2 regions of the Alkalimarinus coralli genome follow, and region 1 is predicted to be linked to the other one. Evidence: predicted binding sites of a transcription regulator. Region 1 holds the regulator's gene; the other holds the start of a gene.

Region 1 (8,089 bases):
ATTGCATTGGGTAATATTATTGGTTCCAACCTCTTTAACTTGCTCGCCGTACTCCCCATACCAGCACTGTTAAACCCCGTTATGCTAGATAGCGAAGTACTATTGCGTGATTACAGCATTATGTTAGCCCTTACGTTACTACTCGCTGCGGCTGCTTACATTATGCAGAAAAAAGGACGACTGGGACGCTCCTTTGGCAGTGGAATGCTAGCCATTTATGTCGCTTACCTAATACTGCTATATCGATCACTCGGTGCCTAGCAACAAGCAGGCACCAAGATCAACCATTAAATATTATTAACAAAAAGTCAGCACTAAACGTTTACACTAAAAGTGCGTTACACTTTGACTAATACATCATATTCATACATCTATCGGATAACAGAATGGTAGACTCTGCTAAATTTATCAGCTCAGCAAAACGCGCCGTCGAAATTGAAAGAGACGCAATATCACTACTAATTGGACGCATCGACAACTCGTTCGCCAAAGCCTGCCAAATCCTTCTTGATTGCAAGGGGCGCGTCGTTGTAACCGGCATGGGCAAGTCAGGTCATATTGGAAAAAAAATAGCCGCGACTCTCGCGAGCACGGGCACCCCCTCCTTTTTTGTTCACCCTGGCGAAGCCAGCCATGGCGACCTGGGCATGATAACAGCAAACGATGTGGTCATAGCCATTTCGAATTCTGGCAACACATCAGAGGTGGTCACCATACTGCCCCTGATAAAAAGAATGGAAGCCCCGCTTATCAGCATGACCGGGTCAAACACCTCAGCGCTTGCTCTTGAAGCGGATGCAAACCTTGATGTAAGCGTCGAATTAGAGGCATGCCCCCTTGGCCTTGCCCCAACATCCAGTACTACAGCCACCCTGGTAATGGGCGATGCACTTGCAATTGCACTGCTTGAGGCGCGAGGCTTTAGTGCAGAAGACTTCGCGTTCTCACACCCTGGCGGAAGCTTGGGCAGACGACTGCTTCTGAAAGTATCTGACATTATGCACACGGGCAGTAGAATTCCATCCGTCAACCACAACGTATTACTTAGCGACGCCCTACTTGAGATTTCGGAAAAAGGACTCGGAATGACAGCCATTACCGATGACAACGGCAAGCTCTGCGGCCTGTTTACTGATGGCGACCTTCGAAGAACAATCGACAAAGCAATCGATATCCATAAAACCCGTATAGATGAAGTTATGACGGCAAACTGCCGGACTATTTCAGCAGATATTCTTGCAGCAGAAGCGCTTGCGATTATGGAAGACAGCAAAATAAACGGGCTTATCGTGGTAGACAAGTCGCAGAAAGTTGTTGGCGCACTCAATATGCACGATTTACTCAAAGCCGGTGTTATTTAAGCCTGCCAGCATTATTGGCTCGTATGGAAACAGTATTTACACAATAGTGAGGTCGGGGATAACGTGAAAAGCGAAAAAATCAAAAAGCACTCCCTGCTAATCATCTCAATTCTCGCCATGATCTTAATAGTCTGGCAGAACAGCGACAATAAAATTGTGCCTGTAGCAAGCAATGCAGAACAGGAAGAGCCTGACTTTTTTATCGTTAATGGAAAATACACGGTATATGATGCTGACGGCTACGTTTCGTCCATAATGAAGAGCAGTGAAGCCAAGCATTACCCCGACCAAAATATCGCACTACTAAAGAGTCCCAATTTACTGGTTTACCGGGAAGATAATACAACATTGAGACTCACAGCGGACAATGGAAGATATAAAATGACCGAGGAGAATCTGGAACTCATCAATAATGTAACGATGATCAGAGACGAGCAGTTGAAAGCCCCCTGGACACTAAAAACAGAATCCCTGACTGTGCTCAATAAATCACGCTTTATTACCACAAAACAACCCGTTACCATTAGCGATAATGTTAGCATCCTTGAAGGCGAAGGCATGAACGCCTGGGTCGACGATAAAAAGATTGAAATTACCTCCAACGTACGAGGCAACTATGCCCAATAACAGTAAGCCCTACCATCATAGCAAACCTTTTAAAAAACAGCTGATTGCTTTAATAGTGGCACTTTCAACTCTGATCTCGACTCAGGCAAGTGCATTCACAGCAAACAGCAACCAACCTATAAAAATTCAATCTGACCGAGCTGAGCTGGACGAAAAAAAGGGCCGTTCAATTTACAGTGGAGACGTTGTTATCACCCAGGGAAAGTCAATCCTGAAGTCCGACAAGGTAATTATTTATAGTGATAAAAGCGGTTTGATAAAGCTTGAAGCCTTTGGGTCTCCAGCTGAATTCTCCGACCAGCAAGAGGGAGAAGAGCTACCCACCCATGCTTACGGCAACACCATTATCTATACCCGTAATAATGAAAAGCTGACTTTAATAGACGACGCAAAACTTGAGCAGGGAAAGAACACGTTTCGAGGCAAAAAAATCGAGTACAACACGGTTAGTCGCGTAGTCACTGCTCAGGGTGGAGAAGAGAAGTCTCAGCGCGTTGAAATTATTGTCCACCCAGTTGAAAAAGATTCCGACGAAGAAAAATAATGAAAACGTTAAGCGCCGACAACCTGGCAAAAAGCTATAAAAAACGATCAGTCGTCAAAGACGTCTCACTCTCAATACAAAGCGGTGAAATTGTTGGCTTACTCGGCCCCAACGGTGCAGGGAAAACCACATGTTTTTACATGATCGTCGGTTTGGTCGAAGCCGACAAAGGGAAAATATCAATCGATGGGGAGAATTTGACCCATTTACCCATGCATGGCCGAGCAAGAAAAGGGATTGGTTACCTCCCTCAGGAAGCGTCTGTTTTTAGAAAGCTAAGCGTTAAAGATAATTTAATGGCAATACTTGAGACACGGAAAGATCTTTCTAAAGCCGAACGCAAAGAGAAGATGGAAACCCTTCTTCAAGAGTTTCACATTACACATATAAAAGATAGCTTAGGTATGAGCCTGTCAGGTGGCGAACGCCGCCGTGTAGAAATCGCTCGCGCATTAGCCACTGAGCCGGATTTTATACTACTTGACGAGCCATTTGCCGGGGTTGACCCAATTTCTGTAAGCGACATCAAGCAGATCGTCACCCATTTGAAAGAGAAAGGGATAGGCGTACTAATAACAGACCATAATGTTCGGGAAACCCTTGATATTTGTGAGAAAGCGTATATCGTGAGCGACGGACACATTATAGCGTCGGGCACTGCGGAAGATGTTCTGTCAAACCAACAAGTTAAAGATGTATATCTAGGAGAACAATTTAGGCTTTAATAGTCTCCCCAAGCGTTACAGTGCTCAAATATTAATAATAGCGCTTGCCATGACTACTATTTTTTCAATCTCCTAACTAAAATATGATTAACCGGAAATAATAAAACAACTGACTCGGAAGTGGTTTACACTAAACCTGGTAGAGACAATAAAATAACTAAACAATGAGGAGACCTTGTTCATTGATGGTTTTGCATAAGGCGGTAGGTAATCAATGGTCATGAAAGCATCACTTCAGCTCAAACTAGGTCAGCAGCTGACAATGACCCCTCAACTGCAGCAGGCAATACGCTTACTGCAGCTTTCTACTCTTGATTTGCAGCAGGAAATCCAAGAGGCCCTTGAGTCCAATCCAATGCTGGAAATATCTGACGATGATCGTAATCGATCCGAGAACCCGGATACAGAGACCTCCTCCCAAGAGCAAAACACAGCCGATGATTCTGCATCGCAAGCTAAAGAGTCCATGGCAGAAGCCAGCTCAGAAGGCTCTGATGAAATTATGAACGCAGAAGACTGGTCTGACAGCATTCCAAATGACTTGCCAGTAGATACCGCATGGGATGACATTTACCCCAACAACGCACCGTCTGGTCCTGCCCCAGAAGAAGATAGCGACTTTGAGTCACGTAACAGCGTGGGCGAATCCCTTCAGGATCATCTGCTTTGGCAACTCAACCTGACCCCCATGTCAGACATTGATAAACTGATCGCCATGTCTATCATTGACTCAGTTAATACCGATGGCTATTTATCCAGCACCGTTGAGGAGATCTTATCCGGTTTTGCTGAAACCAATCAGGAAGAAGCGAGCGAGCACGAAGTTGAGCTAGACGAAGTACAAGCGGTTCTAAAACGAATTCAACATTTTGATCCGCCAGGGGTAGCCAGTCGAGACCTGCAAGAGTGCCTGCTAATCCAACTCAATCAGCTTCCAGATAGCACACCATGGTTACCTCAGGCAAAACTGGTCATCAACCATTACCTCAATCTTTTAGGCAACCGGGACTACGCCCAACTGATAAGACGCAGCCGCATAAAAGAGACCGACCTTAAACAGGTTATCAAACTCATTCAATCACTTAACCCTCGACCAGGCGAGCAGATCAGCGGTAATACACCCGAGTATGTTGTTCCAGATGTGGTTGTCAAAAAGGTTAATGAGCGTTGGAAAGTGGAGCTCAACCCGGAAATTGCCCCTAAGATAAGGGTTAATTCAAGCTACGCATCACTCGTTAAACGAGCTGACAGTAGTGCTGACAACACTTATATGAAGGATCAGTTACAAGAGGCCAAGTGGTTTATTAAAAGCTTACAAAGTCGTAATGAGACACTGCTGAAGGTTTCCAGTAAGATCGTGGAACATCAACAAGGTTTTCTTGATCATGGTGAAGAGGCAATGAAGCCTCTTATTCTGCATGATATAGCGGAGGCCGTAGATATGCATGAGTCAACCATATCAAGGGTCACCACCCAAAAATTCATGCATACTCCCAGAGGCATATTTGAACTTAAATATTTCTTCTCCAGCCATGTAAGCACAGCATCTGGAGGCGAGTGTTCATCAACCGCAATTCGCGCCATCATTAAAAAACTGGTAGCGGCTGAATCTGCCAAAAAACCGCTAAGCGATAGCAAAATAGCAACGATACTCGACGAACAAGGTATCAAAGTAGCAAGACGAACCATCGCAAAATATCGCGAAGCGATGTCAATACCCCCATCAAATGAACGAAAACGTTTAGTATAATTTTAGTTATGAGGGGTATTCAGAATTAAACGGTTTTGAGTCAATAAATGGATTAGCTAATATGCTAAGATTGTTGGCATCAAAAGATAGGCTTGGCGGGGCTTAACACAAGCCCAGGCAAAGCGTCATCAAGAAAGTAAAGTGAAAAACAAAGGCAATGAAGTTCTGTTCCCTTGCTGATCACTGCCAGGAATTGAGTTAACGCTATTCGGATGTTTCACTAGTAGACTCATTGCTAGTCGCACATTCAAACGCGCCTCAATATGTAGAAGATTTCAGGGAACACAAAAACGATACTAGGAGCGAAATATGCAATTGAATATTACGGGACACCACGTTGATCTGACAGACTCTTTGAAAGACTATGTTAGCAGCAAGCTCGAAAAGCTTGAACGACACTTTGACCATATCAGCAACGTTCAGGTTACATTATCAGTTCAAAAACTTCGTCAAATTGCAGAAGCGACCCTTCATATCAGTGGCGCCGATATTCATGCTACAGCAGAGCAGGAAGACATGTACGCAGCAATAGATATGCTGGTAGACAAGCTCGACCGTCAAATTCTTAAGCATAAAGAGAAGAATGTCGACAGACTTCACGGTGCATCCGCACGATAAGTTACTTGCCATAGAATAGAATAAGCATTAATAATGACCGATACGTCAGTTTCAATTCAATCTATACTGTCTCCCGAGCTGGCTCTTTGCAGCCTGCCCGGGAGCAGCAAAAAGAAAGTTCTGGAAGAAATTGCGCAGCGAATAGCGCAACAATATCCAGATATTAATGAAAACACGATCTTTAACAGCCTGATCGGTAGAGAACGATTAGGCAGTACTGGCATTGGTCAAGGAATCGCAATTCCTCACTGCAGGCTGGAAAACTGCCACAAAGTAATCGGAGCCTTGCTAACGCTTAATCAGAAAGTGCCCTTTGATTCGATCGATAATGAGCCTGTTGACCTGCTGTTTGTACTTATCGTCCCACAAGAAGCAACCAGTGAACACTTGGAGTTACTCAGCCAGCTGGCAGAGAAATTCAATAATACCGAACTGTGCCGAAAGCTTAGAGGTTGCGAGGACAGTGAGTCACTATACAACACAATCATTCAATCATAACTGATTGATCATTTTGCCGTTCAATATACTAGCTGAGCACTTTGGTTCTAAACGAACATCATTAACTCAATCAACCAGGTAGGATAATGAAACTTGTTATAGTAAGCGGTCGCTCAGGGTCAGGAAAAAGCACCGCACTCCATGTTCTCGAAGATCTGGGCTATTATTGCATCGACAACCTGCCAATCGGCCTCCTATTACCACTCGCCGATGAGGCTCTCATCACAGAAGAAACACGCCTGGAAAAAATCGCCGTCAGTATTGATGCGAGAAACCTTTCAACAGGCATCGACCAGTTTTCAGATATAACCAATCAATTTAAGCATCGCAATTTTGATATGGATGTCATCTATCTTGATGCTCTCGATCAAACACTGTTAAAACGATTTAGCGCCACGAGGCGAAAGCACCCTCTGACGAACGATTCAATATCCCTAAAAGAAGCAATCGATGCAGAAAAGGCATTACTCTCACCCATATCGTCTGCTGCTGACCTGATCGTTGATACCAGCGACATGACCATGTACCAACTCAGGGACTTAATAAAAGACCGGGTTGCCGGAAAATCAGGCCAGGATATGGCACTGCTTTTTCAGTCCTTTGGTTTTAAACATGGCGTTCCGATTGATGCGGACTTTGTATTTGATGTGCGGTGTTTACCGAACCCATACTGGGATCAAAGCCTAAGAGCATTCACTGGAAAAGATAAGCCTGTGCAAGATTTTTTAGAGCAGCAGCCTGAAACCGGTGAAATGCTGGGAGACATAGTCAGTTACCTCAATAAGTGGCTTCCACAGTTTGCCAATTCAAACAGAAGCTATCTGACCATTGGGATCGGCTGTACTGGCGGGCAGCACCGCTCGGTCTACATCTCTGAGCGGCTAGGAGAGATCTTTAAGTCACTGCAGCCGAATGTTCAAGTTCGGCACAAAGAGCTGCCAGCCCAACCCGATAGTGATCACTAAAAACTTACAGGGCTGCGTCAGTTGACAACCAAGTAGTCTTTAATTGCATAAACAACAAAGACAACAAAGACAACAAAGACAAACTTATTAAATACGAAAACAAAACACGAAATACGAAGTCGTTATGATTAAAGAAACTGTCCCGATTATTAATAAACTAGGCCTGCATGCCAGGGCCGCAGCGAAACTGGTAAGTACTGCCACTCGCTTCTCCAGCAGTATTAAAATAGCTCGGAACGGCAAAGAGGTTGATGGTAAAAGCATTATGTCTGTCATGATGCTGGCTGCCAGCTGTGGGACAGAGGTTGACCTGATTGTCGAAGGTTCTGATGAGAATGATGCGATTGAAGCGCTTAAAGCACTTATTGCTGACCGCTTTGGCGAAGGAGAGTAACCCTTCTCTACCACTACTTTTTTATCCGAATATTCTATCTCCTTATTTTAAACGGTTGTTTTTGTTATTACTTTAAGCATTCTCCTTTTTACAATTTAGACCTTACGTTATACTGATCAAGTAGCCTTTTTAGGTATAATCCGGCACGTCTCAAATATCATCACCTTAGACCCCAGGCTTATTAATGGTTAAGACATTAGAGCAAGCGAAGCGTCATAAAAAAATTCGTAGCTTAAACGAAGCACTTGAAAGTGGTTCGCTTGACCAAGTTGCTCGTATATTAAATCGGGGCCTGAGTCCAAGTGATATTGCACACCTTCTCGAATCCACACCGCCAAAAGAGCGCTCAGTTCTGTGGCAGCTCGTTGATAAAGAGCTTGAAGGGGAAATTCTACAATACCTAAGTGATGAGGTGCGTACTGATTTTCTGAGTAAATTGAATCCTCAGGAACTGATTAGTATAACCGAAGACTTCGAGACAGATGATCTCGCCGACGTCCTGCAACAACTTCCTGAAAAAGTCATACAGGAAGTACTGGATGCAATGGATCTGCAGGATCGGCAACGTATAGAGGAAGTTCTTTCCTACGCTGAAGATACGGCCGGT
Region 2 (8,089 bases), 230 kb from region 1:
CAGAGAAAGCACTAGAAGCGGGAAAGATTCTATCCAAAGCCTTTCTCGCACTGGATAGCACCCGACAATCGCTTAACCAGCTAGAAGCACAGAAAGCGGATATAGACAGCAAAAAGAATCGGCTAACCCGCGCACAGTCGGCACAAAAAATTGAGCATTTACAGACCACGCTAAAAAAGTGCACCCATAACAAAGAGCAACTCAACCGCGACATTGCCGAAACCGAAAAGGCGTTAGTTCATCAACAAGGCAACTTAGCCTCAGCAAAGTCAGCGCTAGAGCAGGCCGAGAAAGAGCGCAACCCGCTTGATCAGCTGAAAGAACAACTGGCAGAGTTACGCAAGTTAGAACCCAAAATCAGTCAATTGGCAGATGCCACCAGCCTAAGCCAAACCACTCAGGCATCATTAAAAGAAGCAACCCTTAACCATGAGCGCCTTCAAACACAACTCAATCAGCTAATCAGCCAAATCAGCTCGGCAGAAGAGAGAGTCACTAAGCTTAGGGCCTCTTGCAGCATACTGCCGGATAAACAACGACAACTGGACAACCTGAGACTATTAGGCCAACAGCGCGCCAATCTAGACAAACGTATTGATGAACAAAACGCTGTTCGCCAAGCGCATCACAACAGAGAACAGGCACTGGCCGAAGTAACTGCACGTTATGAAAGGCAAGAGACCCAAGTAAAACAACTTGAGTTCGCATGGCACAGTGGTCAAGCCGCACTGCTGGCAGCAGAGTTAAAACAAAACGAGCCCTGCCCTGTCTGCGGCAGTACGCAACACCCATCCCCTGCCAATACAAACACCCAGAGCAACCCCGTCACAAAAAAAGAGATTGATGACGCAAGAGCCGAGTTGGCGAAACTACAGCAACAACTTACCAGTGCGCAAAACCAAATCACCGAAACCGCTACGCAGCTTAATAATATTCAGTCGTTGCTACTGGAACAGCAGCGGGAGCTTGGAGAAAACCAGCACAAATCGACCAATCAATTGCGTGAGGAGTGGAAACAGCTGAATGATGAAGTCAGCGCTCTCAAACAACAACACAAAGAGCAGGGTCAGCTGGAGCTTGAACTTCAATCGTTGACTCAACAACGTTCAACAACTGAACAGCAGCGGGAGCAAGCGTTAGTCGCTCTGCAACAGGCACAGCAAAACCATTCATCGGCAAAACAGGATGAACAGTACATTCAACAAGCACTTCCCGAAGCGTACAGGCAGCCAGGCGCTTTGGCCAAAGCAGTTCAGCAACTTGAAGACCGAATACGTTCAATAACAACAAACTATGAGCAAGCAGTCGCGTCATTCGATACCGCACGGCAGAGTGTCACTCAGGTATCTGCAACATTGGAACAGCAACACAGCCAGGCAAAGGCATTCGACGTTGAATATAAGGAAGCCACAGCGCATTGGGAGAGTGCCCTCAGCAGCAGTGAATTTGAAAACCAGCAAGACTATGAGAGCGCATTAAAAACTGAATCAGAACAAGCCGCGTTAACCAAAGAGATAGACCAGTATCTGCACCAATTAAGCGGTTGCAAAGCAACACTGGCTCAGCAGCAGTCGCAGCTGGAGCAACAACCAAAACCAGACATAGAAAAGCTTCAAGCAGAGCGCGACAAGCTAGAAGCAGCATCAGCTACGGCCCTGGAGAGCTGGAAAAAAATCGACAACCGGCATCAGCAGCTTACCGCCGTGCAAAACAAACTCAAACAGGCACATGAGTCCAACCACGCATTAGAGGCTGAGTATAAGATATACGGCACACTGAGTGATGTCGCCAATGGCCAAACCGGGAACAAACTGAGTCTGCAGCGATTTGTATTAAGCGTATTGCTTGACGACGTACTAATTGAAGCGTCGCACCGCCTCAGTGTTATGAGCAAAGGCCGCTATCTACTGATTAGAAAAGAACAACGGGCAAAGGGTAACAAAGCATCAGGGCTGGAGCTTGAAGTCGAAGATGCTTACACCGGTAAAACAAGGTCAGTGGCTACACTTTCCGGCGGAGAGTCTTTTATGGCGGCCCTATCCCTGGCACTAGGGCTATCAGACGTTGTGCAGGCCTACGCGGGAGGCATCAAGCTGGAGACCCTGTTCATTGACGAGGGGTTTGGCAGCCTCGATCAGGAGTCCCTTGATCTGGCAATCAAAACACTTATCGACCTGCAGAGCAGCGGCCGAATGATAGGCATCATATCCCATGTAAGCGAACTAAGAGAGCAAATGGCCCTGCGTATCGACGTGCACAGCTCATCATCAGGAAGTCGCATTACATTACAGGGCGCTTAAAACTGCTAAGTATTTTTTACAGTTTAAAAGCGAGAAACAAAATAATATACACCACATAACTGTATTGTCGATTTTATTTACATTCCGAGGTATTTTAAGTACTTCCAAAATGAGTTATTGACTGATTTAGCTTATCTTTTAATTGTTGGCATGATAATCGCTTTAAATAACATAAATACTGCATTCATTCGCAGATAACCGGTTTTGTAGTCCATGAGAGAATTAGACGTTATGAAAGCAACTATAAAAAGCATCATTATTGCAGGCGGTTTGCTTGCTTCATCAGCCAACGCTAGCCTTATCACCAATGGCGGCTTCGAGTCAGACGTAGGTCTAAGCGGAACTCAGTGGGGTGTATTCAACACAATTGACGGTTGGTATACCTCTGACGGTGCTGGCATCGAAATTCAGCGCAACACGGTTACAAGCGCACAAGAAGGCAACCAGTACGTTGAGTTAGATAGCCACCATGCAGGCAGCAACAGCTCAATGTCCCAAGACCTTGTTGGTTTGAGCGTTGGCCAGGTTTACAAACTGGACTTCTGGTACAAAGCACGCACTGGTTCAACCAACGATAACGGCATCAACGTAAGCTGGGGTGCGTCTCCTGACCTATCACCTTTCACTTACGCATTCAATGTAGATGGCGTTGCACCAATGGACTGGACTCTGGTAACAGGCTTTTTAACCGCCACTGCTGCGGATATGACGCTAACATTTTCTGCTACTGGTAAAGAAAACACGCTGGGCGGTTTCATTGATAACATCAGCCTGGCAAGCTACTCAGTTCCAGAGCCAGGCTCTTTGGCACTACTTGCATTAGGTTTAGCTGGCTTTGGCGTATCTCGCGGTCGCAAGAAGTAAGAAACCAAACAGCGAGTTAAAAAAAGCCTGACTCTTTCGAGTCAGGCTTTTTTAGTTTCAGGTCTTATCAATTCTTTAATTTAGCATGATGCTCGACTTTTCCATCAGGCTGTAGCCTTGTATGCAGTGAGGAACGAACGGAATCAAGGATTTCTTCACGGAGCTTGAGATACCAGTGAGAATAGTCGAGATTTAGCAGTATAGGGTCAGCCTTTTTTTGGTCGCAAACCTTTTTAACGTTACTCTGCAGAAACCAATTCATCAACCTGCGGCGACTGGCTAACTACATAGCGTTCCTCTGCTGCCTGTTTCAAAGCAGAGACCTGCTGCTCTACCCACTGATCAATAGATCGAGTCAGCTTATTTAACGAAACGACTTCCCACTCGTTCTCAAGCCTCTCATGCCCAACCATGCCAACCAGCGTTTTAGCAACAACTTTATCACTCTCTGCATCCGAGAATTCGGCTTCAACAAACAGCAGAATATCTTCATCCCTGATACCGATAAGCTTAGTCACCCCTGTAAATGCCATGGCGGTTGGCCAGTATTCATAAAACCGTAAAGGCTCATCGCGAGTTTCCAGCCCTGTGATGGCGACCTTAGCTCTCAAGGTACGTCCGGTCATCCGATTCGACACCCGATAATAGGTTTCCAGCTTACGGGTTAGCACGTCGGTCATATACGACCTTATAGCCGTCATCGTATCATGGGTGATTTGAAGGTTTTGTTTGATGCCGGGGTCCAGTTTGATCGGGTCGACAATCATTGTTTTGTACGATCTGAGGTCTGCGCCGGGCGCAATCCATGCTTTCGAAGCAATAAACTCCCGTTCTTCAACGTCAACTGTATCTAGAGGCTCATAGTCGCTCATAAAGCCTGAGTAAGGACGGTCTACTCCAGGTGCTTTTGGCGTAAACATTTCACAAGCCGTCAGCGCCGAAAGCATCACCAGCAAGAGGGGTAATCTAATACAGTTGATCATCTATAAACCTTTATAATTATTATTTTCTGTTTTTAACGCGATGCTCTGCTTATTCTGGAATATTCAAAACACGCCATACATAACCTTGCATGAGAGGCTACAGGCTGATGGAAACGTTGAGAATGCGTATTATCTTTCGTGCAAGCTGTAATAGCCCTGACTCTATATAGCACGACTTCTGTGAAGCACTTATTGACTAGAGCAACAACATATTAAAAGATCAAAGAAACGAACACTGAGACGCACAGCTCTTTTTGTAAAGATTAGCGCTGTCAGATTGCATCGACCACTTAAGCTAAATAAGCCAATACTTAGTGAATCGCGATAAGTTTAACTTCAAAGATCAATACTGAACCTGGGCCAATCAAGCCTGCACCGCGATCACCATAAGCCAAATTACTGGGAATAAAAAACCGCGTTTTTTCACCTTCAACCATAAGTTGCAGGCCTTCAGTCCACCCTTTAATAACCTGGTTGAGCCCAAATTCTATCGGCTGGCCACGGGCAATTGAGCTATCAAATACAGAGCCATCTATCAACGTGCCATGGTAATGCACCTTAACACGATCAGTTGCGCGCGGATTAACCGTTCCGGAGCCCTCGCTCAGAATTTGGTATTGCAGCCCGGAGCTGGTTGTTTTAACACCTTCTTTTTGAGCATTTTCTGCCAGGAAGGCAGCCCCCTTGGCCTTGTTTTCCGCGGCAACACGCTTGTTAGCGTATGAACGTCGTACCAAAAAAACGGCTAATAACGTTACGACAATGGCAATAATAATTTGAGCCAAAATGCCTTCCTGTCAGTATCTTTATATTAATAAAAAAAGGGGCGCCCACTACTTGATAAAAAACGGAGCACCCACAATCTGATAAAAAACAGAGTACCCACTATCTGATAAAAAACAGAGTACCCACTACTCGCTAAAACAGGACTTCAATACCGGACGCCTTAACTTTAATATCACTTAGTGTTGGTGTCATTGTGCTCCCCGTCAATTTTTTAATGTCGAGTAGCACGATCACGGGCAAATCCTGACCGACCAGCTGAGTCACCTGCTTTGCCAACTCTTGATTCGCCCCTGATGATTGATCCTGCCAATCCAGGCTGGCTATGCTGGGTTTCACCAGCTGTAGCTGCTGAGCTTTATTATCGAACCGAATCCCCCCTTTGACCAGTGCTTTAGCCTTGGCTGTCTGCCCACTGGCTTCATCTTTGAGTGAGATGTTCAGTGTAATCCCCACTTGCTGTGACTGCTCATAAAAATGAGGTTTTGGGTTGGACAGTTTTATGTAGCTCTCTCCCATGCGGGTTTCATAGGGAAATGTGAGCGCCAGCATGCTATTAATCTGTGACTCGCCAATCATAAAACCAAACGCCCAACAGGCCGTAGCGATAAACGAGGCCAATACAAACGCGGAAACGCTTGATAGTTTTGAGGCCATAATTCTCTTCAGCTGAAGGGTGTACTTTGTTTTCATAAATCCCTTTGGCCGCATTAGCGGATTAAAAGACATAACGGCTCCTTGTGATGTAAATAATTCGTTTGACTGATATTCTACCAATGCATTGAGGCTATCGCCTAGCCTGAAACAAACGGGCTCTGCGTGTTATGGACAACACGGTTATGCTTTACCACTATACTCTATACCATAATACGCTGAATCATAACGGCCTGAAACCCGTTGTTATCGCTTTAGGGCAAATAGGAGCATAAGTGATGGAGTACTTTGAAATAAGACACGCCAAACCGGAAAGTCTGGTGCAAAAGTCATCAATACAGTGGTTTGGCAATCACTTCCCGGGAGAGGAAGCGCAGATTATCCGCGCATTAGAAACTGTATTTGATATATCGGTGTTAGCTAAAAGCCCACCTAACAATAGCGTTTATGAGGCGACATATCGCGCCATTGAAAAAAACGGTGTCAGCGAATTTACAATAGCCGCTCAATGGTTTGATGACTTCAATGGCTTTATCCTATCCATCGAAGACAAAGCGTTAAACGATGAGAAATTCGATATTTTAGTGCGAACACTCACCAATAGCGGCCATTTCGTAGAGACGACCATGGAACAGTATTCCGCCAAACATCCCGAGTGGTAGTCAACGACCTTTGGTTCAGGATAAACTGTCATCTGGGCTTAACCTGATATCACGCGATGCCCGACTTTTCCTGAACCGTTCAAACCACTCCCTATTTACCATAAAACAATCACAACATTTGGAACACGCATGGATTTTTCGGAAGTATTAAAAAAACGTAGAAGCATTAGAGCGTTTTCAGATCAACCTGTTGATCAGGCAACGCTGGATGAGATTTTGCTCGATGCGCTGGAATCGCCTTCAAGCTCAAATACTCAACCCTATAAGTTGGCAGTAGCGACAGGGGAAACCTGTAAAGCACTGGGGGATGAGCTGCTGTTGAAATACCACAAGTCTAACAAAATCCAGAAACAGCCTCTTCCGCTCAAACTGATCTCAGCAATAACCAGTGATGCACTGCCAGACAGTGACTTCAAACCCATGCTTGGAAAATATCCATCTATCTTTCAAGAACGACGTGTATCTACCGGCATGGGACTTTATGAAGTATTGGGGATTGAGCGTAAAGACAAAAAAGCCCGTGACGAACAGATGGCAAGAAACTTTACATTCTTCGATGCCCCGGTAGCGATCTTTCTATTTGTTCACCCCGGCATGCAACATACGGCACTGCTCGATGCAGGCATTTTGATGCAATCGTTGATGCTTTCCGCCACCAACAAAGGGCTGGGAACCTGTGCTCAAGGCGCACTGGGCATTTGGCGCTCCCCTATCGATAAGCACTTTGATATTCCAAAAGGCTATAAATTAGTCTGTGGACTGGCGCTGGGGTATCCTGAAGACAATAAGGTCAACGAATACAAACCCAAGAAGATAGATCTGAACGAGTTATTAATCCCAAAAAAATAGTGCGGTTGAAACATCTAAATTGGCGTATAATTATGCGCCTATTTACTCTACCTGTTGTAAGCACTAAATGAATACTATCGACACCAGCCAGTACCCGGAACTCCTTAAAAGCAAAACAGAGCAGATCAACGAGCGATTTGCTGAATTCGACGTCCCCGAACTCGAAGTTTTCGCCAGTAAACCGAGCCACTTTCGGTTACGTGCCGAGTTCCGTATCTGGCATACGGGAGATCGCTGCCATTACGCAATGACCGAAAAGGGAAATAACAAAAACATCTATGAAGTCACCGACTTTCCCATCGCCTCAGCGCTTATCAACAGCCTAATGCCCGCCCTGTTAGCGGAGATAAATAACACTCAAGCGCTCAAGCACAGACTTTTCCAAGCCGAATTCTTAACCACACTCAGTGGTGATGCGCTTATTACGCTTATCTATCATCGCCAACTTGATGAACAGTGGAAAACACTGGCCCTTGCGCTTCAGGAAAAACTCGGCGTATCCATCATCGGACGCGCCAGAAAGCAGAAAGTCGTTCTGGACAGAGACTTTGTTATTGAAGAATTTGATATTAATGGCAAGCACTACAAGTACAAACAAATAGAAGGCGGTTTCACTCAACCCAATGGTGAGATGAATAAGACCATGCTGGCCTGGGCGCAGTCATGCTCAGAGCAGACAACCCCTGATAAAGATACCGATTTGGTTGAGTTATACTGCGGCAATGGTAATTTTTCCATTGCGCTTGCAGGGCACTATCGCAACATACTGGCGACCGAGATATCCAAAACATCGGTCAACGCCGCTCAATACAATATTCAGGAAAACAACATAAACAACCTCATCATCGCCCGACTTTCCAGTGAAGAGTTTGTACAAGCGCTTCAGGGCGAAAGAGAATTCAGGCGTTTGGAAGGGATAGACCTATCAGGCTATCAATTTGAATCGGTTCTTGTTGACCCTCCCAGAGCAGGGCTGGATGACGAATCGGTAAAA

What was found. Region 1 encodes sigma-54, which starts transcription at its own class of promoters, with help from an activator protein. Its sites were predicted from a motif close to GTTGGCACGNNNNTNGNNT; they were not measured.
Region 2: a site for sigma-54 is predicted at 2,445-2,463, ahead of MY523_RS01830 (PEP-CTERM sorting domain-containing protein). Genes of this name have one in related genera too.

What each region holds. Positions count from the first base shown of each region.
Region 1 covers NZ_CP096016.1:647,184-655,272, reverse strand. Annotated here, with positions in the region: gene MY523_RS02895 (calcium/sodium antiporter) at 1-261, shown strand, start outside; gene MY523_RS02890 (KpsF/GutQ family sugar-phosphate isomerase) at 387-1,361, shown strand; gene lptC (LPS export ABC transporter periplasmic protein LptC) at 1,425-1,988, shown strand; gene lptA (lipopolysaccharide transport periplasmic protein LptA) at 1,978-2,532, shown strand; gene lptB (LPS export ABC transporter ATP-binding protein) at 2,532-3,257, shown strand; gene MY523_RS02870 (RNA polymerase factor sigma-54) at 3,478-5,007, shown strand; gene hpf (ribosome hibernation promoting factor) at 5,317-5,625, shown strand; gene ptsN (PTS IIA-like nitrogen regulatory protein PtsN) at 5,659-6,123, shown strand; gene rapZ (RNase adapter RapZ) at 6,210-7,088, shown strand; gene MY523_RS02850 (HPr family phosphocarrier protein) at 7,213-7,482, shown strand; gene mgtE (magnesium transporter) at 7,667-8,089, shown strand, end outside.
Region 2 covers NZ_CP096016.1:418,189-426,277, reverse strand. Annotated here, with positions in the region: gene MY523_RS01835 (AAA family ATPase) at 1-2,300, shown strand, start outside; gene MY523_RS01830 (PEP-CTERM sorting domain-containing protein) at 2,532-3,164, shown strand; gene MY523_RS01825 (DUF3313 domain-containing protein) at 3,404-4,147, opposite strand; gene bamJ (BamJ family beta-barrel-assembly machinery protein) at 4,459-4,911, opposite strand; gene MY523_RS01815 (DUF1439 domain-containing protein) at 5,066-5,659, opposite strand; gene MY523_RS01810 (hypothetical protein) at 5,860-6,246, shown strand; gene MY523_RS01805 (nitroreductase) at 6,376-7,095, shown strand; gene trmA (tRNA (uridine(54)-C5)-methyltransferase TrmA) at 7,163-8,089, shown strand, end outside.